Regions from separate parts of the Streptomyces vulcanius genome, predicted to be linked through region 1. Evidence: riboswitches for the same ligand, from Rfam matches in the RefSeq annotation. Region 1 holds a riboswitch; each other region holds the start of a gene.
The links. Region 1 has a riboswitch for cyclic di-AMP ahead of ACFPIH_RS11525 (M23 family metallopeptidase). Riboswitches for the same ligand answer to the same signal wherever they lie in the genome.
Positions count from the first base shown of each region.

Region 1 (7,318 bases):
GCCCGCCCAGGCGAAGGACAGACAGTCCTCGCCCTTCAGGAACCGCTGGCAGCGCACACCGCCGGTGGCCCGGCCCTTGCGCGGGTACTGGTCGAACGGGGTCAGCTTGGCGGTCGTCTGCACCGAGTCGTCCAGCGTGCCCCGCGAGCCCGCGACCGTGAAGACCACCGCGTCCGCCGCCGGGTCCACGGCCGTGAACGAGATGACCTTCGCACCGTCGGTGAGCTTGACGCCCGCCATACCGCCCGCCGGCCGGCCCTGCGGGCGGACCTGCGCGGCCTGGTAGCGCAGCAGCTGGGCGTCGTCGGTGATGAAGACCAGGTCCTCCTCGCCGGTGCGCAGCTCGATCGCGCCGACGATCCGGTCACCCTCCTTGAGGGTGATGACCTCCAGCTCCTCCTTGTTGGACGGATAGTCGGGCACCACCCGCTTGACCACGCCCTGTTCGGTGCCGAGCGCCAGGCCCGGCGACGACTCGTCCAGCGTGATCAGGCAGACCAGCGTCTCGTCGCCCTCCAGGGAGACGAACTCCGACAGCGGGGCACCGCCCGCCAGGTTCGGCGTCGCCGCCGTGTCCGGGAGCTGCGGCAGATCGACGACGTTGATCCGCAGCAGCCGGCCCGCCGAGGTGACCGCGCCGATCTCCCCGCGCGCGGTGGCCGGCACCGCCGAGATGATCACGTCGTGCTTGACGCGCTTGCCCTCCATGTCCTCGGAGGCCTCCGCGAACGGGTCGCCGTTCGCCGTACGGGCCAGCAGACCCGTCGAGGACAGCAGGACCCGGCACGGGTCGTCCGCGACCTGCAGCGGCACGGTGGCGGCCGTGGAGCCCGACGACTCCAGCAGGACCGTACGCCGCTCGGTGCCGAACTTCTTCGCCACCGCGGCCAGTTCGGCCGAGACCAGCTTGCGCAGCTCCGCGTCCGAGTCCAGGATCCGGGTCAGCTCCGCGATCTCCGCGTTGAGCCGCTCCTTCTCCGCCTCCAGCTCGATCCGGTCGAACCTGGTGAGCCGGCGCAGCGGGGTGTCGAGGATGTACTGGGTCTGCACCTCCGACAGCGAGAAGCGCTCCATCAGGCGCTCCTTGGCCTGCGCGCTGTTGTCACTGGAGCGGATCAGCCGGATGACCTCGTCGATGTCGACGAGGGCGGTCAGCAGGCCCTCCACCAGGTGCAGCCGGTCGCGGCGCTTGGTGCGGCGGAACTCGCTGCGCCGGCGGACCACGGTGAAGCGGTGGTCGAGGTAGACCTCCAGGAGCTCCTTGAGGCCCAGCGTGAGCGGCTGGCCGTCCACCAGTGCCACGTTGTTGATGCCGAAGGACTCCTCCATCGGCGTCAGCTTGTACAGCTGCTCCAGGACCGCCTCCGGCACGAAGCCGTTCTTGATCTCGATGACCAGGCGCAGGCCGTGTGCGCGGTCGGTGAGGTCCTTGACGTCGGCGATGCCCTGGATCTTCTTGGAGCCGACCAGGTCCTTGATCTTGGCGATGACCTTTTCGGGGCCGACGGTGAACGGCAGTTCGGTGACGACCAGGCCCTTGCGGCGGGCCGTGACCGTGTCCACCGACACCGTGGCGCGGATCTTGAAGGTGCCGCGGCCGGTCTCGTAGGCGTCCCGGATGCCGGAGAGGCCGACGATCCGGCCGCCGGTGGGCAGGTCGGGGCCCGGGACGAACCTCATCAGGGCGTCCAGATCCGCGCCGGGGAAGCGGATCAGGTGGCGGGCCGCCGCGATGACCTCGCCCAGGTTGTGCGGCGGCATGTTGGTGGCCATGCCGACCGCGATCCCGGACGCGCCGTTGACCAGCAGGTTCGGGAAGGCGGCGGGCAGTGCCACCGGCTCCTGCTCCTGGCCGTCGTAGTTGGGCGAGAAGTCGACCGTGTCCTCGTCGATCGACTCCGTCATCAGGCTCGTCGCCTGGGCCTGACGGCACTCGGTGTACCGCATGGCGGCCGGCGGGTCGTCGTTGCCCAGCGAGCCGAAGTTGCCGTGGCCGTCGACCAGCGGCACGCGCATGGAGAAGGGCTGTGCCATCCGCACCAGGGCGTCGTAGATCGACGCGTCGCCGTGCGGATGCAGCTTGCCCATGACCTCGCCGACGACGCGCGCGCACTTCACATAGCCGCGCTCGGGCCGCAGGCCCATCTCGTTCATCTGGTAGACGATGCGGCGGTGCACCGGCTTGAGGCCGTCGCGGGCGTCCGGCAGGGCGCGGGAGTAGATGACCGAGTACGCGTACTCGAGGAAGGAGCCCTGCATCTCGTCGACGACGTCGATGTCGAGGATCCGCTCCTCGAACGAGTCGTCGGGCGGCGGGGTCTTCGTGCTGCGGCGGGCCATCGCTGCCGGCTCCTTGTTGGGGCGTGTGACGGGATCTGACGCGGTCCATTGTGGACCGTGGCACTGACAAGACGGGCCCAGGACCCAGACCTCTCATGATTGCCCGCAGGGTACGCCATCCCCGTCCCCGCTCCGTGTCCCGGATTCTCGCTCTCGGCGTACGACCTCCGGGAACTTCGCCCACTCACCGCACGCTTGCATACAGTGACAGGACCGGCAGGAACCGCGCGGTTTCCACGACCGCGTCCGCGATCGGAAGGACGTACATGCCCATGGGTCACACGGCCACAGCCCAGGCAGGCTCCGGGGGCCTGACAGCGACCGAGCACCGCCTGGCCAACGGCCTGCGCGTGGTGCTCTCCGAGGACCACCTGACCCCCGTCGCGGCGGTGTGTCTCTGGTACGACGTCGGCTCGCGCCACGAAGTCAAGGGCCGTACCGGCCTTGCTCACCTTTTCGAGCATCTGATGTTCCAGGGGTCCGCCCAGGTCAAGGGCAACGGCCACTTCGAACTGGTCCAGGGCGCCGGCGGCTCGCTCAACGGCACCACCAGCTTCGAGCGCACCAACTACTTCGAGACCATGCCCACCCATCAGCTGGAGCTCGCCCTCTGGCTGGAGGCCGACCGCATGGGCTCCCTGCTCGCCGCGCTGGACGACGAGTCGATGGAGAACCAGCGCGACGTCGTGAAGAACGAGCGCCGGCAGCGTTACGACAACGTCCCCTACGGCACCGCGTTCGAGCGGCTGACCGCCCTCGCCTACCCGGAGGGCCACCCCTACCACCACACGCCGATCGGCTCGATGGCCGACCTGGACGCGGCGACGCTGGAGGACGCGCGCGCGTTCTTCCGCACCTACTACGCGCCCAACAACGCGGTCCTTTCGGTCGTCGGCGACATCGACCCCGCCGAGACGCTCACCTGGGTCGAGAAGTACTTCGGCTCCATCGCCGCCCATGACGGCAAGCCCGAGCCGCGCGACGGCTCGCTGCCCGAGGTCATCGGCGGGCAGCTGCGCGAGGTCATCGAGGAGGAGGTCCCGGCCCGCGCCCTGATGGCCGCCTACCGTCTGCCGCAGGACGGCACGCGCGAGAGCGACGCGGCCGACCTGGCGCTCACCGTCCTGGGCGGCGGCGAGTCCTCCCGGCTCTACAACCGGCTGGTGCGCCGCGACCGTACGGCCGTCGCGGCCGGCTTCGGCCTGCTGCGGCTGGCCGGGGCGCCCTCCCTGGGCTGGCTGGACGTGAAGACGTCCGGGGATGTCGAGGTGCCCGTCATCGAGACCGCCATCGACGAGGAGCTCGCCCGGTTCGCCGAGGACGGCCCCACGGCCGAGGAGATGGAGCGCGCCCAGGCCCAGTTGGAGCGCGAGTGGCTCGACCGGCTCGGCACCGTCGCCGGCCGCGCGGACGAACTGTGCCGCTTCGCCGTCCTGTTCGGTGACCCGCAGCTCGCCCTCACGGCCGTCCAGCGCGTGCTGGAGATCACGCCCGAGGAGGTGCGGGAGGTCGCCAAGGCCCGCCTGCGCCCCGACAACCGCGCGGTGCTCGTCTACGAGCCGACCGCCCCCGAAACCCCCGCCGACCAGGACGAGAACGAGGAGGCGGCCCAGTGAGCGAGCTCGCCACGATGGACTTCCACCCCCAGCCCCGGGCGGGCGAGGCCAAGCCGTGGGCGTTCCCGGCGCCCGAACGCGCCGCCCTGGACAACGGCCTGACCGTGCTCCACTGCCACCGCCCCGGCCAGCAGGTCGTCGCCGTCGAGGTACTCCTCGACGCCCCCCTCGACGCCGAACCGGCCGGCCTGGACGGCGTCGCCACGATCATGGCGCGGGCCTTCTCCGAGGGCACCGACAAGCACTCCGCCGAGGACTTCGCCGCCGAACTGGAGCGCTGCGGCGCCACCCTCGACGCGCACGCCGACCACCCCGGCGTCCGCATCAGCCTGGAGGTGCCGGCCTCCCGCCTGCCCAAGGCGCTCGGCCTGCTCGCCGACGCCCTGCGCGCGCCCGCGTTCGCCGACAGCGAGGTCGAGCGTCTGGTCCGCAACCGCCTGGACGAGATCCCGCACGAGCTGGCCAACCCCTCCCGCAGGGCCGCCAAGGAGCTCTCCAAGGAGCTCTTCCCGGCGGGCACGCGGATGTCGCGCCCGCGCCAGGGCACCGCGGAGACCGTCGAGAAGATCGACTCGGCGGCCGTACGCGCCTTCTACGAGCGGCACGTCCGGCCCGCCACGGCCACCGCCGTGGTCGTCGGCGACCTCACCGGCGTCGACCTGGCGGCGCTCCTCGGCGACACCCTGGGCGCCTGGACGGGCTCCCCGGCCCAGCCCCGGCCGGTCCCGTCGGTGACGGCCGACGACGCCGGACGGGTCGTCATCGTGGACCGCCCCGGCGCCGTCCAGACACAGCTGCTGATCGGCCGGATCGGCGCCGACCGCCACGCGCGCGTGTGGGCCGCCCAGGTGCTCGGCACCTACTGCCTCGGCGGCACCCTCACCTCCCGTCTGGACCGTGTCCTGCGCGAGGAGAAGGGCTACACGTACGGCGTGCGCGCCTTCGGCCAGATCCTCAGGTCCGCGCCGGACGGCTCGGGCGCCTCGATGCTGGCCATCAGCGGCTCCGTCGACACCCCGAACACCGGTCCCGCCCTGGACGACCTGTGGAAGGTGCTGCGCACCCTCGCCGCCGAGGGACTGACCGACGCCGAGCGGGACGTCGCCGTGCAGAACCTGGTGGGTGTGGCCCCGCTGAAGTACGAGACCGCGGCGGCCGTCGCCGGCACGCTGGCCGACCAGGTCGAGCAGTACCTGCCCGACGACTACCAGGCCACGCTGTACCAGCAGCTCGCCGCCACCGGCACCGTGGAGGCCACCGCGGCGGCCGTCAGCGCCTTCCCGGTGGACCGTCTGGTGACCGTCCTCGTCGGCGACGCCGCGCAGATCAAGGAGCCCGTCGAGGCGCTCGGGATCGGCGACGTGAAGGTCGTCCCCGCGGAGTAGCCACGCGTGTGGGGGTCCTGGGCGGCGGGAGCGCGGTCGAGGGCCCCCAGATGCCCGAATTGAGCCAGAGGTTGCACGTCTGCCCTGTGGGATGCGCTACAAAACCCGCGATCCACTTGGGGATTGAAAGGGGCCCCGCTTAGCGTCAGGCGGGCTGTTCGTCAGGCAGTGCGCCGCAGCCGCGGCACCGGACAGTCATCGCCGAGTCCCCGTACGGCGCGAGCCAGGGGAGCCGGGGACCCATGAAGTCCCTGGGGTGAATCGGACGCCCGCGCCAGTCGCGAGGGGGTCCGTAGGAGACCTTCCTGCTCCGAACCCGTCAGCTAACCCGGTAGGCGAGAGGGAAGGAAAGGACCGCTCAACTACATGGCGTTCACCTGCGCCCCCGGGAAGCACCGTCGCCCCAGCCGGATGCAGCGCACCACCATCCGTGCGGCGGGCGTCGCGACGCTCGCCACCACCGGTGTCATGGCCACTGTCGCCGTCACTCCGGCCTTCGCCGCCGAGCCCACCCCCGAGGAGACCGGGCTGACGCCCGTCGTCGCCGCCGGTGAAGCAGCCGCCGAGCAGGTCGACGACCAGGTCGCCGTCCAGAAGGAGGCGGCGTACGAGGAGGCCGCGCGTGAGGCGGCGGCCAAGAAGGCCGTGGAGGACCGCGAGGCACGCGTGCGTGCCGCCCGGGAGGCCGAACGCAAGCGGCTGAACACCTTCGTGCCGCCGATCACCGGTTCCTACATCTCCACCGGCTACCACGCGAGCAGCTCCCTGTGGTCCTCCGGCAGCCACACCGGCATCGACTTCCACGCCGCGACCGGCACCACCGTGCACGCGGTCGGCCTGGGCACCGTCGTCGAGGCCGGCTGGGGAGGGTCGTACGGCAACCAGATCGTCATCAGGATGAACGACGGCACGTTCACCCAGTACGGCCACCTGTCGTCCATCGGGGTCTCGGTGGGCCAGCAGGTGACTCCCGGTCAGCAGATCGGCCTGTCCGGCGCGACCGGCAACGTCACAGGCCCGCACCTGCACTTCGAGGCCCGCACCACCGCGGAGTACGGCTCGGACATCGATCCGGTCGCCTACCTCCGCCAGCACGGCGTGAACGTCTGACGACACACGGCGACAGATCGTGCAGCCCCGGCCCCTCCGGCCGGGGCTTTCGTCGTTTCGGCGACCCCGCTGTCCAAAAAATATCCCTGGATTCCGGCCCGCCATCGGAAATTCCGTCCCATTGCAATAGAGTCACTGAACACGTCAATCGTCGACGTTTCACGGGGATTAAGGCGGAGGTCGGTCATGCGTATTCCGGCGCACTCGGTGTGCACGGCCATCCGGGACGACATCGTCGCGGGTGTCTACGAGCGCGGCAGCCGACTCACCGAGGAACTCCTCGCCCGCCGCTACGGCGTTTCCCGGGTTCCCGTCCGGGAGGCGCTGCGCACCCTGGAGGCCGAGGGCTTCGTCGTCACCCGGCGGCACGCGGGCGCGTGCGTCGCGGAACCGACCGAGCAGGAGGCCGCCGACCTGCTGGAGATGCGCATGCTCCTGGAGCCCCTCGGTGCCGCCCGGGCGGCGCAGCGGCGCACCGAGGCCCATCTGAAGGTGCTGCGCGGGCTCGTCCGGCTGGGCCAGGAGCGGGCCAGGAGGGGCAACAGCGAGGATCTGCGCTCCCTGGGCAGCTGGTTCCACGAGACGCTCGCCCAGGCCTCCGGAAGCCATGCCCTGACGTCCACGCTCACCCAGCTGCGGCACAAGATCGCCTGGATGTACGCGGTGGACGCGCCGGCCAACCCCGTGGAGTCCTGGGCCGAGCACGGCGCGATCGTGGACGCGGTGGCGCGCGGCGACGGGGAGCGCGCGCGGACGGTCACGGCGCTGCACACCGAGCGCGCGACGCTCGCACACCGGCTGCGCTTCTCCGGCGGCACCGAACGCGCCGACCGTGTGAGGACTTCGCAACCTGCCGTAAACATGACG
Region 1 is NZ_JBHSFK010000006.1:142,807-150,124, forward strand. Features, by position in the region: gene ACFPIH_RS11510 (DNA gyrase/topoisomerase IV subunit A) at 1-2,340, opposite strand, end outside; gene ACFPIH_RS11515 (M16 family metallopeptidase) at 2,607-3,956, shown strand; gene ACFPIH_RS11520 (M16 family metallopeptidase) at 3,953-5,341, shown strand; cyclic di-AMP (ydaO/yuaA leader) riboswitch at 5,531-5,694, shown strand; gene ACFPIH_RS11525 (M23 family metallopeptidase) at 5,708-6,451, shown strand; gene ACFPIH_RS11530 (GntR family transcriptional regulator) at 6,638-7,318, shown strand, end outside.

Region 2 (7,318 bases), on a different contig from region 1:
CCTGGCGCCGTCTGTCCGTCTCGGGCGGCCGGCCGGCCGTCCCCGACCTCGCCGCCGAGGTCGGCTGGAGCCCCCGCAGACTGGGCAACGCCTTCCGCCACCACCTCGGCCTCACCCCGATGGCCGTCGCCCGCGTCGTGCGGCTCCAGCGTGTCCTGCGGCTGCTGCTCGACGGCGTCCCGCAGGCGCCGTGGGGCTGTCCGCCTCGCCCGCGGCCGCCGCGGGGCCCGTCAGCTGTTTCGGCTACTCGGGTACCGCCAACGACTACGGCGCGACCTACACGTGGGGCGGCTGGTACGCGACCTCCAAACCCCAGTGCTGGGCAGACCACCCGGTGAACATCGTTGTGTTCGTTCGCACATCGGTGTGGTAGAAATGCCCCCATGGGTGTCGCCAACCGTCTCGATCTGACTCTGCGGCTCGTCCAGGGGCAGCCCTCCGGTGAGCGGGTCCCCGTCGTCGAACTCGCGCGGCGGCTCGGGGTGTCGGAGATGACCGTGCGCCGGGATCTGGACCTGCTGGAGCGGCAGGGGCTGGTCCGGCGGGTGCACGGTGGGGCCGTGGCCGGGCGGGCGCGGGAGGAGGGCGCGGGGTTCGACGCGCGGGATGCCTGGCAGGCGGCGACCAAGGACCGGCTCGGGGCCGCCGTCGCCGGGCTCGTCGAGCCGGGGTCGCGAGTACTGCTCGACGCCGGGACGACCACCGTGCACGTGGCCGAACACCTGGCCGCCCGGGGGCCGTTGACCGTCGCGGTGCTGAGTCTGCAGGCCGCGCTGCGGCTCGCCGACGTGCCCGGGATCGAGTTGCTGGTCGTCGGCGGGCGGTCCCGCCCCGGTGAGCGCTCCCTCGTCGGGCCGCTCGCCCTGCGCACCCTCGAAGCGCTCGCCTTCGACGTCTTCGTGATGTCGATCGGCGGGGTGCACGCGGCGCACGGCTGGTCGGAGTTCTCCCTGGACGACGCGGCCGTCAAGCAGGCCGGCCTCGCCCAGGCGGTCCGTACGGTCGCCGTGGCCGACGCCACCAAGCTGGGCGTCCGCGCCTTCAGTCAGGTCGCTCCGCCGGCCGCCGCGCACGTCTTCGTCACCGACGTCGCGGCGGCCGACGCCGGCACCCACCCCCGCGGCCCCGAGACCCTGGACGCCCTGCGTGAGGCGGGCGTCGAGATCCATCTGGTGTGAACCCCGGAGCGAGGAGACGACTTACGTGACGCCGCTGATGATCCTGGTGGCCGGCCCCTACCGCTCCGGCACCGGCGACGACCCGGCCAAGCTGGCCGCCAACGTGCGTGCCATGCAGGAGACCTCCCTCGTGCTGTTCCGGGCCGGGCATCTGCCCGTCACCGGCGAGGCGGTCGCACTGCCCCTCCTCGAGGTCGCCGGGAGCACCGGCCCCGGCGACCCGCAGTTCGAGGAGACGTCCGATGGGGCGTCCGATGGGACGTTCGAGGAGAGGTTCGAGGAGATCTTCCACCCCGCCGCCGAGCGCCTCCTGGCCCGCTGCGACGCGGTGCTGCGCATCGGCGGACCCTCGGCGGGCGCCGACCGGATGGCCGAACTGGCCCGCGCCCAGGGCAAGCACGTCTACACCGACCTCGCCGACATCCCGGCCCCCGAGGGGAACCCCGTATGACCGCCGGTGTCGACGCCCCCGACGCCCGTGGCCGTACCGGACTGCATCTCCAGGGCCGGGACCTGACCGGCAACCCGCGCGTCCGGGTCCTCGATGTCGAGGTCCTCGCCTGCGACTGGGCGGTGCTGCGCCGCACCACCTTCGACTACCGGCACAGCGACGGCCACGTCAGCCGTGAGCGGCGCGAGACGTACGACCGCGGTGACGGCGCGACGATCCTGCTCTACGACGCCGTACGCCGTACCGTCCTGCTGACCCGTCAGTTCCGGCTGCCCGCCTATGTCAACGGCCACCCCGACGGCATGCTCCTGGAGACCGCGGCGGGGCTGCTGGACGGCGACGACCCGCAGGAGGCGATCCGGCGCGAGGCCGCCGAGGAGACCGGACGTACCGTCCATGATGTCGAGCACGTGTTCGACGCGTATATGAGCCCGGGATCGGTCACCGAGCGGCTCTCCTTCTTCGCCGCCCCCTACGACGGCTCGGCCCCCGGCGTCGAGACGGCAGGGGTGGCGGCCGAGGGCGAGGACATCGCCGTCGTCGAGATTCCCTTCGCGGACGCCCTGGAGCTGGTCCGCGACGGCGGGATCGCCGACGCGAAGACCATCATGCTGCTCCAGTGGGCCGCCCTGCACGGGCCGTTCAGCCGACGCTGAGTTCCGCCAGCGGCAGCGTGTGCTGGGTCTGCAGCACCTTCGCGCGCAGGTAGCGGACGTTGTGCGGGGTGGTGAAGACGCCCGTCGGGACGCGGTCGTGGACGTCGATGCCCAGGGTCCGCAGCTGGTCCGCCTTGTCGGGGTTGTTGGACAGCAGGTCCAGCTCGGTGACGCCGAGGGCGCGCAGCATCTGGGCGGCGGCGGTGTAGTCCCGGCCGTCCTCGGGCAGCCCGAGGGCTGAGTTCGCCTCGTAGGTGTCCAGGCCCTGGTCCTGGAGGGCGTACGCGTCGAGCTTGTTGTAGAGGCCGATGCCCCGGCCCTCCTGGCGGAGGTAGAGCAGGACGCCGCCGCGCTCGGCTATCCGCTCGACGGCCTCGCGCAGCTGGGGACCGCAGTCGCAGCGGGCGGAGCCGAAGACGTCACCCGTGAGGCACTCGGAGTGCAGCCGGACCAGCGGGACGGGCCCCGGCTTGCCCAGCACGACGGCGATGTGCTCCTGTCCGTCGGCCAGGCCGTGGAAGGTGACCAGTTCGGCGTCGACGGAGTAGCCGTCGGGGAAGCGCAGCGGTACCCGGACGCGGGCGCGCTGGGTGGCGGCGGGGGTGTCGGGCATGCGGGTCTCCCGGTCCGTGTGCGGTCGGTACGGGCAGCTGCTTCAGATTTGAAGCAGTGTGCCGGGTGAGACCCTACCCCATGCTTTAAATTTGAAGCAACGGGATTGTGGCCCGCTTCACGAAGATCCGCTCACGAAGATCCGGAACAGGGAGACGAACGCCTGCGCCATGGCAGCTCCTCCGGCGCCGCCTCCCCGGCATCCCCCTGGAAACCGTGCGCGACCTGCGTGAAGATCTCCTCCAGCTGTCCCACCTGCTCGGGGGTGAGCCGGTCGAGGAGCGTGGCGCGGACCGTCTCGACATGGCCGGGGGCCAGGCGTTCCAGGACCGCCATGCCCTCGTCCGTCAGGACCGCGACGCTGCCGCGCTTGTCCCAGCGGCAGTCCTCGCGCCCCAGCAGCCCGTCCTTCTCCAGCCGGGTCACCGCGTAGGTCAGCCGGCTGCGGGTGATCTTCAGCGACTCCGCGAGATCGGTCATCCGCATCCGCCGCTCGGGCGCGTCGGAGAGGTTCGCCAGAATGGAGTAGTACAGATGGGGCATGCCGGCCTCCCGCTGGAGCTGCCGGTCGATCGCGTCCTCGACGAGCAGGGTCGCGGCGATGTACGCGCGCCAGGCGCGCTGCTCCTCGGGAGTGAGCCAGCGGGTCGTCATGCACCCAGTGTAAGTTTGTTTCAAACTTGAACCAAGCCCCACGCGATCCAAGCCCCACGCGATCCAAGCCCCCACTCGTCCTCCAGGAGAGCCGCGCCGATGTCGTACCCGTACGTCCTGCTGTCCGCCGCGGTCTCCCTCGACGGCTACCTGGACGACACCACCTCCGAGCGCCTGCTGCTCTCCAGCCCCGCCGACTTCGACCGCGTCGACGAGGTACGGGCCTCCGTGGACGCCATCCTCATCGGCGCCGGCACCATCCGCGCCGACAACCCCCGTCTGCTGGTGAACTCCGCCGACCGCCGCGCCGCGCGCGTGGCGGCCGGAAAGCCGGAATACCCCCTCAAGGTCACCGTCAGCGGCTCCGGCGACCTCGACCCGGCGGCGAACTTCTGGCACACGGGCGGGGAGAAGACCGTCTACACGACCGAGAAGGGCGCGGAGCGGGCCCGCGCGCTCGGGATCGCGGCCGACGTCGTCCCGCTCGGCCCCGAGCTCGACTGGCGCCGGATCCTCACCCATCTCCACGACGAGCGGGGCGTACGCCGGCTCATGGTCGAGGGCGGCGGCACCGTCCACACCCAGCTGCTCCAGCAGGGCCTCGCCGACGAACTCCAGCTCGTCCTCGCCCCCCTCCTCGTGGGCGACCCGGACGCCCCCCGTCTCTTCGGCCCCGGGGCCTACCAGGGCGGACGCCTGCGCCTCACCGACACCCGGCGGATCCAGGACGTCGTCCTCATGCGCTACGAGCCCACCGCCCCCGGCACCGGCCCGCTCCCCTCCGCCGCCGACCGCCGCTGGCTCGCGCTCGCCTGCGACCTCGCCGCCGAGTGCCCGCCCTCGCAGACCGCGTTCAGCGTCGGCGCGGTGGTCGTGGCCGCCGACGGCACGGAACTCGCCCGCGGTCACTCCCGCGAGGCCGGCGACCCGGTGGTGCACGCCGAGGAGGCCGCCCTCGCCAAGATCGACCCCGCCGACCCCCGGCTGGCCACGGCCACCGTCTACAGCAGCCTGGAGCCCTGTGCCCGCCGCGCCTCCCGCCCGGCCCCCTGCGCCCGTCTCATCCTCGACGCGGGCGTCCGCCGGGTGGTCACCGCCTGGCAGGAACCCGACACCTTCGTGACGGCCGCGGACGGCAACGGTCTCCTCGCGGCCGAGGGCGTCGACGTCGTCGTACTCCCCGAATACGTGGAGCGGGCGCGAGTGGTCAACCGGCACCTGACCGGGTGATAGAGTTGAGTCAACGACGCGGGGTGGAGCAGCTCGGTAGCTCGCTGGGCTCATAACCCAGAGGTCGCAGGTTCAAATCCTGTCCCCGCTACTGAAGGCCGAGGGCCGGAATCCGAAAGGGTTCCGGCCCTCGGTGTTTCCTCTCCATTGACTGTGCGCCAGCTGTACATTCCAGCCAACTCGCCCGTTTTTCACCGCTGATGGACCGAAAGTCCTGGCCAAAAATGTTGTGCGAACAGGCGGAAGAGCTTGGAAACGCGCCCCCAGGTCTATTAACGTTCGATAACGCAGCACGGTCGTCCCAGCCGTCACAAGAGACGGCTCCGTGTGCACCTGCCGAATCCCGTAAGGGAACCGGGGAACCACCAACTTGGGGTGAATCGCGCGGCAACCGTCGTCAACTCGAACTCGCAGAGTGACGAACGGTTTACGCGCGTAGGAGACCTTCCCGCTCCGAACCCGTCAGCTAACCCGGTAGGCGACGGAAGGAAAGGAGTACGCCCGCGTGGCGTCCAACCGGCCTGCCCCAGAAGCCCCGTTCGTGCCGAGCCAGCGCTCTCCTGAGACCGAGACCTTCGGCTACGGCAGCTACCGCACCGACGAGGGCCCCTGGGAGGAATGGAATCCCACCGCGGAATCCGTTTCCCCGGTCCGTGGCAAGCACCGGGTCGCCAAGCAGCGCGGCGGCGGCGGATTCGCCCGCAGTTCCACCGTCCTCGGCGTCGGTGTCATAGCCGCCTTCAGCGCGGGCGGCATGGCCAGCGCCAACACCGGCAAGCCGCCGGTCGCCATCTCCATGCCGGACCTGCCCTCCGTGGGCTCCCTCGTCTCCGGCGAGGACGCGCCGGACACCGCACCCGCCCTCGCCAACTTCGGCACCGAGGCCGACGACACCCCCCAGGGCGGCGCAGCCGACGCCGGTGAGGCGCTGCGCAGCCGGATCATGGCGCAGGCCGAGTCGCAGCAGACCCAGGTCGCCGCCAAGGCCCAGCAGGCCGCCGAGGCGGCCCAGGCCAAGGCGCAGGCAGCCGCCGTCGCCAAGGCCGAGAAGGAGGCCAAGGCCACGGCCGCCGAGGCGAAGCAGAAGGCCAAGGAGGCCGCCGAGGCGAAGGTCGAGGCCGCGAGGCTCGTCCAGCTGGCCAAGCAGTACACGCTGCCGACCTCCTCGTACACCATCACCGGGACCTTCGGCCAGGCCGGCTCGCTCTGGTCCTCCGGGTACCACACCGGCCTCGACTTCGCCGCGCCCACGGGCACGCTCATCAAGGCCGTCCACAGCGGCACCATCACCGAGGCGGGCTGGGCCGGCTCCTACGGCTACCGCACCATCCTCACTCTGGACGACGGCACCGAACTCTGGTTCTGCCACCAGTCGTCGATCAGCGTCAGTGTCGGCCAGAAGGTCGCCACCGGTGATGTGATCGGCCGCGTGGGCGCCACCGGCAACGTGACCGGAGCCCACCTCCACCTCGAGGTCCACCCGGGCGGCAGCTCCACCGGCATCGACCCGATGTCCTGGCTGCGCAGCAAGGGCCTCAACCCCTGAGAACCCCCTGACAACCCCCTGAGCCTCCGGAGAATCCCTCTGCTCGGTGTTCACGTGTTCTTCGCGTGAGCACCGGAATGGGCCGCTCGGAAGCCGTTGTTGATGCAGAGCATGACGACTACTGCGCTTCGTAAGCTCGGTGCCTCCGACCTGGAGGTCTTCCCGCTCGCCCTCGGCGGCAACGTCTTCGGCTGGACCGCCGACGAGACCGCCTCCTTCGCCGTCCTGGACGCCTACGCGGCGGCAGGCGGCAACTTCCTCGACTCCGCCGACGGCTACTCGGCCTGGGTGCCGGGCAACAGCGGCGGCGAGTCCGAGACCATCATCGGCAAGTGGGCCAAGGCGCGCGGCAACCGCGACGACCTCGTCATCGCCACCAAGGTCAGCCAGCACCCCGACTACCAGGGCCTGAGCGCCGCCAACATCAAGGCCGCCGCCGACGCCTCCCTGCGCCGCCTGGACACCGACCGCATCGACCTCTACTACACCCACTTCGACAGGCCCGAGATCCCCGTCGAGGAGATCATCGGCGCGCTCGACGAACTGGTCCGGGCCGGCAAGGTGCGGCACATCGCCGCCTCCAACATCTCCCCCGAACGCCTCCGGGCCTCCCTGGAGTTCTCCGACCGCGAGGGCCTCGCCCGCTACGTCGCCCTCCAGCCCCACTACAACCTGGTCTCCCGCGACACCTACGAGGGCGAACTCCAGGACCTCGCCTCCCAGGCCGGGCTCGCCGCGGTCCCCTACTACGCGCTCGCGTCCGGCTTCCTCACCGGCAAGTACCGGCCCGGTACGACGGTGGACAGCGCCCGGGCGGCAGGCGCCGCGAAGCACCTCGACTCCGAGCGGGGCATACGTGTCCTCACCGCCCTCGACGAGATCGCCGGCGCCCATGACACCGAGGTCGCCACGGTCGCCCTCGCCTGGCTCGCCGCCCGGCCGACGGTCGCCGCGCCGATCGCCTCCGCCCGTACGGTCGACCAGCTGCCGG
Region 2 is NZ_JBHSFK010000036.1:95,605-102,922, forward strand. Features, by position in the region: gene ACFPIH_RS40770 (helix-turn-helix domain-containing protein) at 1-338, shown strand, start outside; gene ACFPIH_RS40775 (DeoR/GlpR family DNA-binding transcription regulator) at 384-1,178, shown strand; gene ACFPIH_RS40780 (DUF4406 domain-containing protein) at 1,216-1,629, shown strand; gene ACFPIH_RS40785 (NUDIX domain-containing protein) at 1,626-2,285, shown strand; gene ACFPIH_RS40790 (GTP cyclohydrolase II) at 2,272-2,898, opposite strand; gene ACFPIH_RS40795 (MarR family winged helix-turn-helix transcriptional regulator) at 3,030-3,551, opposite strand; gene ACFPIH_RS40800 (dihydrofolate reductase family protein) at 3,651-4,781, shown strand; tRNA gene ACFPIH_RS40805 (tRNA-Met) at 4,799-4,872, shown strand; cyclic di-AMP (ydaO/yuaA leader) riboswitch at 5,106-5,277, shown strand; gene ACFPIH_RS40810 (M23 family metallopeptidase) at 5,287-6,327, shown strand; gene ACFPIH_RS40815 (aldo/keto reductase) at 6,439-7,318, shown strand, end outside.
Region 2: another riboswitch for cyclic di-AMP. It lies ahead of ACFPIH_RS40810 (M23 family metallopeptidase); the one in region 1 lies ahead of ACFPIH_RS11525 (M23 family metallopeptidase).

Region 3 (7,318 bases), on a different contig from region 1:
GCGCGTGGCGCACGGCGGTGGCGGTCTCGTAGCCGGCGGCGACCGCCATCCGCCGCACCCGCCCGCTGTTGTAGCCGTGCGGATAGGCGAGATGGCGGACCGGGTGGCCGAGGGCCTCCTCCAGCGCCGAGCGGGAGGCGCGCAGTTCGTGCGCCAGCGCCCGGGGCGCGAGGGTGTCCAGCTGGGCGTGCGTGACGGTGTGGCTGCCGACCTCCATGCCGTACTGCTCCAGGCGTGCCGCCTGCGTCAGCGTCATCATCGGCGCGGGCGGCAGCAGACTGCGCCCGCCCGGAGTGATCGCGCCGGTGGTGAGGTAGGCGGTGGCCGACAGCCCGCGCACCGCCAGCGCCTCGGCGGTCGGACCGGGCAGGTCGGCGAACCCGTCGTCGAAGGTGAGCAGCACAGGGCGGGGCGGCAGCGGCGCCCGCCCCGCGAGATGCTCGGCGAGCGCGCTGATGGTGATCGGAGTACGCCCGCTGCCGACGACGGCGTCCAGATGCTCGCCGAACTGCTTGGGGCTGACGGTGAACTCGGCGATCCAGTCCGGCGGGTCCTCCATCACGGCGTGGTACAGGAACACCGGGATGCCGGCGACACCCGCTCTGGCGGAACCGCCGTCGCCTCTGTGCGCGCCCGCCGTCATCGCGCCGCACCCCGCACCCGCAGTGCGCGCCGGGCCCGCAGATAGCCGAGCGGCCCGTACAGCATGCCGCGCCGCTGGAGCCGGGACAGTCGCCCTGGCCACGCGTGCGTGCGGTGATCGTGCCCGCCGGGACCCGTGTCCTGACCGCTCTCCGCCGCCCGGCTCGCGGTCAGCGTCCGCGCGTAGGCCAGCCCCCTGGGCAGTCGGGCGAGGAACGCGGGCAGCAGCCCGGGCCGGTTGACGAGGACGGCGGTGAGGTAGGCGGTGAGGCCGGCGCCGTAGCCGTACGCCTGGGTCTCCAGGTCCCGCCAGGTCTCCCGATGGTGGTGCCAGACCAGGGCGTACGGCGTGTAGTGCAGCCGGTGCCCCTCGGCGAGGACGCGGACGAACCCGTAGAGGTCGTCGCCGCCGCGCGCGAGGGTGCCCGCGCCGGTCGCCGGGTCGAAGCCGCCGACCGCGCGCAGCACCTGTGTACGGAAGGCCATGTTGGCGCCGGAGCCGAACCGGCCCGCGGTGAACGGGAACAGCGGCTCGCCGGCGGGCGGGTCGGCGGGGTCGTAGGTGCGCGGCGCGAAGCCCTTCGCGAAGCCGCCGTGGCTCTCCAGGAGGACCTGGGCGGGCGTGCGCAGCCGGGCCGGCAGGATCAGCCCGGTGGCGCAGCCGAGGCCGGGATCGGAGCCGAAGGACGCGGTGAGTTCGGTGAGCCAGCGCGGATCGGCCACGACGTCGTCGTCGGTGAAGGCGATCACCTCGCCGTGCGCCGCCGCGACGCCCGTGTTGTGCGCGACGGCCAGCCCGGGCACCGGCTCGGTCACGTACCGCACGCGCTCGGCGTACTTGCGTTCGACCAGTTCCCGGGTCGCGTCCGTGACGGGCGCGTTGTCGACGACGACGATCTCGAAGTCGGGGTGGTCCTGGGCGAGCATCGAGTCGAGGGCGTGGGCGAGCCGGTCGGCGCGCTCGCGGGTGGCGATGACGACGGACACCGACAGTGGCGCGGCGGAGGGCGCCGGTACGGGCGGCGACGTCTCGGGAGCGTGCTCACGGGCCGCCGACGTGAGGAGCACCGTCCTCGGATCGGCTCCCTCCGGTACCGACCCGAGCAGTGTCCCGACCGGGCGCCCGCCCCGCCTCACGAGCAGGAACACGTCGCCGTGCGTGACGGGCGGGCTGCCCGGGCCGGGTTTGAGGACCCCTCCTCCGTCCAGCTCCAGCTCGGCGACCTGCACTGGTCCGATGCCGAGAAACGTCTCTGTCTCCTGCTGTACGCGTGTCGCGTGTGACATGAACCCCCCCTGGGCCAGGACGATCGTCATGACCGGCGCAGCCGGCCCGCCCCCTTCAAGGACCGTGCGGCGAGCGCGGCGAGCCTCGGCCGGCCGCGCACGAAGTGGTGCGCGCGGCGCGCCGGCTCACGGCTGAGCCAGTGGAGCGCGGCGCCCGCCCCCGGGCGCGTCCACGCTCCCTCGTACACGGGGGTCTCCCCGGTTTTCAGCGACTCCTTGTACTCGGCCGCGCCCCGCCCCAGGTCGAGCAGGCCTATCCCCTCGGCGGCGGCGGCCTCGGCCATCCGCAGATGCAGCACCAGGCCCGGTGAGTACTTCGACAACTCCGTGTCGTACGACGGAAACCAGCAGGCCAGGACGGTGGCTGAACGTAACCCGAAGTGCGCGGCGACCGGTTCGTCACCGGCGTACAGGACGGACAGCGTGCCGGCGCACTCCGGCGCGCGCGTCGTGTGCAGCGTGTGCACGAGCCGGGTGATCCACTCCTGCGAGAACCGGTCCCGGCGGCCGGTCCTGCGGTACTGGGCCGACTTCCACGCCATGAGCGTGCGCAGCGCGGCGGGGTCGCGTTCGTCGAACACGAACCGCACCTCCCCGACCTGGCGGCCGAGCCTGCGCTCCTTGGCGAGTGTGGTCTTCAGGAACTTCGGCGACTGGGCCCGCAGGACGGACTCGTACGTCTCGTAGCCCTTCTCGACGTCGATGACATAGGCGCTGTACTCGGCGGCGGCGTGCGGCACGAACAGGCCCTGTTCCGCCTCCAGGTTGTCGAAGGCGAAGGTGGACAGGGAGCACTCCCGCATCAGTTCGTCGGTGTCGATGCTCAGCCCGGGGGCGAGTACGGCCCCCTGCGCGTCGGACACGCCGTACGCGAGTGCCTGGCCCCGGCCCAACGGGCCGCGCTCGTGGGGCAGGAAGCCGACCGGCTCGCGCCCCTCGTACACCACTGCCACCCGCGTACGCGGCCGTACGCGGCCCATTGCTTCGGTGAACTCCGGTTCCATGAACGGGTTGCGCGGTGCGGTCGACACTGCGCGCAGCGCGCGCCACCGACTCCGTTCCCCCTCGCCGAGATCCTCAGGACTCAGCACACGAATGCGCCCACTGCTCAACCTGACCCCCCGATCAAGTCCCCCCTGGACACAGGGAAGGTACCGCTACCAACCGGGCGCACGGTAGGTAGTGGAGCAAGTTGTTGCCAATCGGTGCAGAGGTCTTTAACCGGTCTGTACCCGGCGATGCGGGCGAACGGTGAGAGCACCGGATCGTCGTGGGCGTCTCCGGTCAACAATCAAAGGGGAGTTGGCACAAGCGTGCCGGACTTCGGCCTCGTTCGATTCGCGTCGAGTCCGCAGGGTGCGGGATCCGTATTCTCTGATCATGGCCGCACCCACCGCTAATGCCTCGCGCACCGCGTACTCCCTCATCGCCACCGACCTGGACGGAACGCTGCTGCGCGGCGACGACACCTTCTCCGACCGGTCGCTCGCCGCGCTCGCGCGGGTGTCGGCCGCCGGGGCGCGCCACCTGGTGGTGACCGGCCGGCCCGCGCCCCGGGTACGGCCGCTGCTCGACCGGCTGCACAGCAGAGGGCTCGCGGTGTGCGGCCAGGGCGCGCAGCTGTACGACGTCGGTGCCGACCGTCTGCTGTGGTCGGTCACCCTGGACCGGGAGCTGGCGGAGACCGCGATCGGCAAGATCGAGGCCGAGATCGGGGAGGTGTACGCGGCCGTGGACCAGGACGGTGTCGACGGGCTGACGCTCATCGAGCCCGGCTACACGATGCCGCACCCGACCCTGCCCGCCCTGCGCGTCGGCGACCGCGACGACCTGTGGTGCGCGCCGATCAGCAAGGTGCTGCTGCGCCATCCCGCCCTGTCCGACGACGAGTTGGCGGCCACGGCCCGCGCGGTGGTCGGTTCGCTCGCCACCGTCACCATGTCGGGTCCCGGCACGGTGGAGCTCCAGCCGTGCGGGATCACGAAGGCGACGGGCCTCGCCCTGGCCGCCGAACACCTGGGGCTGCGGCCCGAGGACACCATCGCCTTCGGTGACATGCCCAACGACATCCCGATGTTCGACTGGGCCGCCCGCGGGGTGGCGATGGCCAACGCGCATCCCGAACTCAAGGCGGTGGCCGACGAGGTGACGACGTCGAACGAGGACGACGGCGTGGCCGTCGTCCTCGAACGTCTCTGGCCGTGAGGCGCCTGGGTCAGTACGCGCCGAAGACGTTGTCGATCGAGCCGTAGCGCGCCGCCGCGTAGTTGCAGGCTGCGGTGATGTTCGCGACCGGGTCGTAGGGGTCCCACGACGTGCCGGCCACGTGGTAGGCCTGGAAGGTCGGGTCGATGGTCTGGAGCAGGCCCTTGGAGGGGGTGCCGGCGGCGGCGTTGGAGTCCCACAGGTTGATGGCGTTCGGGTTGCCCGAGGACTCCCGCATCACGTTGCGGTAGATGCCGTTGTAGGTGCCGGGGATGCCCTTCTGGGCCATGATCGCGAGCGACTCGCGGATCCACCCGTCGAGGTTGTTGGCGTATCCGGCGGTCGTCACCGTCGTGGCCGTGGTCGCGGTGGTGGCCGCGGAGGCGCCGGTGGCGCCGATGAGCGGAAGGGCGAGCACGGCCGCGCCGGTGGCGGCGACGGCGAGCGTGCGGGCGAGGCGGCGGGGACCGCGGTTCTGAGCGGCAGCAGGCATGGCGAAGTGTCCTCTCCGTCGCCTGCGAGGTGAGCTGTCGGGTTCGGGCGGGAGCTGCCCGGCCGCGTCCCGGGGAGGGACGCGGCTTCACCCCAAGCCGTAACGGAATGCCCCATGTGAAATGAAACATCCGGTCCGGCGACTTACCTGGTTCCCCCGCTCCTGCCATGGCGTTCTAGGTGGGTGTCGGAGCGGCGGCAGGATTAGGCGTCCGCTCGACAGGCCGGGAACGTATGCGAGAGCACATGTCCGGAACAAGTGGCGGATTCACAGATGACCCCTATTGACCTTGGTCTGTGGCTTATGAGGTACTTGATCCTTTGTTGCTGCAAAGCGTCAACTCGCTTGACGGGTGAGAGGGGTCGGGGTGCGGGGAACGGGAACCCGGGGAGGGTCGGTTCGTCCGGCCGAGTGAGCCAACTCACCGGCTTCCACAAGAAGGGCGAAACGGGTAATAAACCCAGATGGCCGCGTAAGGGGTGCCCGCTTCCCGGTGAGACCGCCCGAGCTGTAACCGTGGGGGCTCGTGGTGATCGAAACATGACCGGATACGCTGACTTGAGTGAGCTCAGAGACCTATCGACAAACCGCGTAATCGCCAGCAGACACCAGCAGACAGGAGACTCCTCGTGACCGTCGTCGAGCCGTTCGGGCTGAGCGTGCGGGACCAGGCTCTGGAAGCCGATGTCCAGGCCGGATTGGCGGCTGTCGAGGAAGGCTTGCTCGAGGCCACCAAGAGTGAGGTGCCGTTCATCACGGAGGCGGCCCAGCATCTGCTGCGAGCCGGAGGGAAGCGATTCCGGCCACTCCTCGTGATGCTCGCGGCGCGGTTCGGCGACCCGTACGCGCCCGGGGTCGTACCGTCGGCCGTGGTGGTGGAACTGACCCATCTGGCGACCCTGTACCACGACGACGTCATGGACGAGGCGGCGGTCCGGCGCGGGGTGCCCAGCGCCAACGCCCGCTGGGGGAACTCGCTCGCCGTCCTCACCGGCGACTTCCTCTTCGCGCGCGCCTCACACATCCTCGCCGACCTCGGCCCCGAGGCGGTCCGCGTACAGGCCGAGGCGTTCGAACGGCTGGTCACCGGCCAGATCCTGGAGACGGCGGGCCCGGTCGACGGCCGTGACCCGGTGGAGCACTACCTGGACGTCCTCGGCGGCAAGACGGGCTCCCTGGTGGCGGTCTCCTGCCGCTTCGGCGCGATGATGTCGGGCGCCGACGACACCGTGGTCGACGTGCTCACCCAGTACGGGGAGCGGCTCGGCGCCGCCTTCCAGCTGGCGGACGACGTCCTGGACATCGCCTCCGACTCCCACGAGTCCGGCAAGACCCCCGGCACCGACCTGCGCGAGGGCGTCCCCACGCTGCCGGTGCTGCGGCTGCGCGAGCGGGCGGCGCAGCAGTCGCTGCCCGAGGACGTCGCGCTGTGCGAGCTGCTCGACTCCGACCTGAGCGACGACGCCAAGCTCGCGGAGGCGGTCGCGGCCCTGCGCGCCCATCCGGCGCTCCAGCAGGCCCGCCGCGACACCGTGCGGTACGCGGAGGAGGCCCGGGCGGCGCTGGCCCCCCTCAAGGACTGCGACGCGAAGGCGGCCCTGACGGAACTCTGCGACGCGGTGGTCCACCGCGCCGGCTGACCGACGCCGCGCCGGGTTCTCCGGGAGGGCGCCGGCCCTTGCGGGACGCGGCCTGCCGGGGGTGACCCCTACGGGTCGGGAGTACGCCGCGGCCCTCGACGTCATACCCCAGACGTACGCGGAGTTGGCTCCCGGGTCTGACGCTTCTTCGTGTGCGATTTGGTCAGATGGGAACCAGGGAAAACACCACCGCTCACCGATTCGGGTGAGAATGGCGGCTCGGGGTGGGGACGTTACATCGCGAGATGACCAGCCGCCGCCGACGACGGAGGTAAGGCACACATGGCACCGAACGCATCCGACGACATCACGACCGCCGGAGACGCGGCCGACCCGCGCCTCGGGCGCCGCAAGGCCGTGCGGTACGTCGTTCCGGTCACCGTGATCGGCGTCGCGGCGGCGACCATCGGGCTGGTCCCGGCGCTCGCCGACTCGGGCGACCCCGATCTGCCGAAGATCACCGCACAGCAGCTCCTCGACAAGATCGCCGCGTCGGACGTGGAGCAGTTGTCCGGCACCGTGAAGATCACCACCGACCTGGGCCTGCCGGACCTCGGCGGGCTGGAGAGCAGCCTGCTCTCCGGCGCCACCGGAGCGGGCGGCGGCGACGGTTCGTCCGCCGACCCCTCCACCAAGCTCACCGAGCTCGCCGCAGGCACCCACACCCTGCGCGTCGCCGCCGACGGCCCCGACCGCCAGAAGCTCTCCCTGCTGGAGAACGCGGCGGAGTACAGCGTCATCCACAACGGCAAGAACGTCTGGGGCTACGACAGCGCGTCCAACGAGGTCTACCACTCCACCGTCGACGAGAGCTCCAAGGACGCGGAGACCCCCGCCACGCCCAAGGACCTCACCGAGGACGCCCTCAAGGCGGTCGACGACACCACCTCGGTCACCGTGGACGGCACCGTGCACGTGGCCGGCCGGGACGCCTACAAGCTGCTGATCAAGCCGAAGCAGTCCGGCTCCACGGTCGGCGCGATCAGCGTGGCCGTCGACGCGAAGACGGGCCTGCCGCTGAAGTTCACGCTGACCCCCGCGAGCGGCGGCG
Region 3 is NZ_JBHSFK010000022.1:10,944-18,261, reverse strand. Features, by position in the region: gene ACFPIH_RS30150 (polysaccharide deacetylase family protein) at 1-643, opposite strand, end outside; gene ACFPIH_RS30145 (glycosyltransferase family 2 protein) at 640-1,929, opposite strand; gene ACFPIH_RS30140 (GNAT family N-acetyltransferase) at 1,956-3,041, opposite strand; gene ACFPIH_RS30135 (HAD family hydrolase) at 3,310-4,134, shown strand; gene ACFPIH_RS30130 (transglycosylase SLT domain-containing protein) at 4,145-4,627, opposite strand; cyclic di-AMP (ydaO/yuaA leader) riboswitch at 4,632-4,810, opposite strand; gene ACFPIH_RS30125 (polyprenyl synthetase family protein) at 5,257-6,267, shown strand; gene ACFPIH_RS30120 (LolA family protein) at 6,550-7,318, shown strand, end outside.
Region 3: another riboswitch for cyclic di-AMP. It lies ahead of ACFPIH_RS30130 (transglycosylase SLT domain-containing protein); the one in region 1 lies ahead of ACFPIH_RS11525 (M23 family metallopeptidase).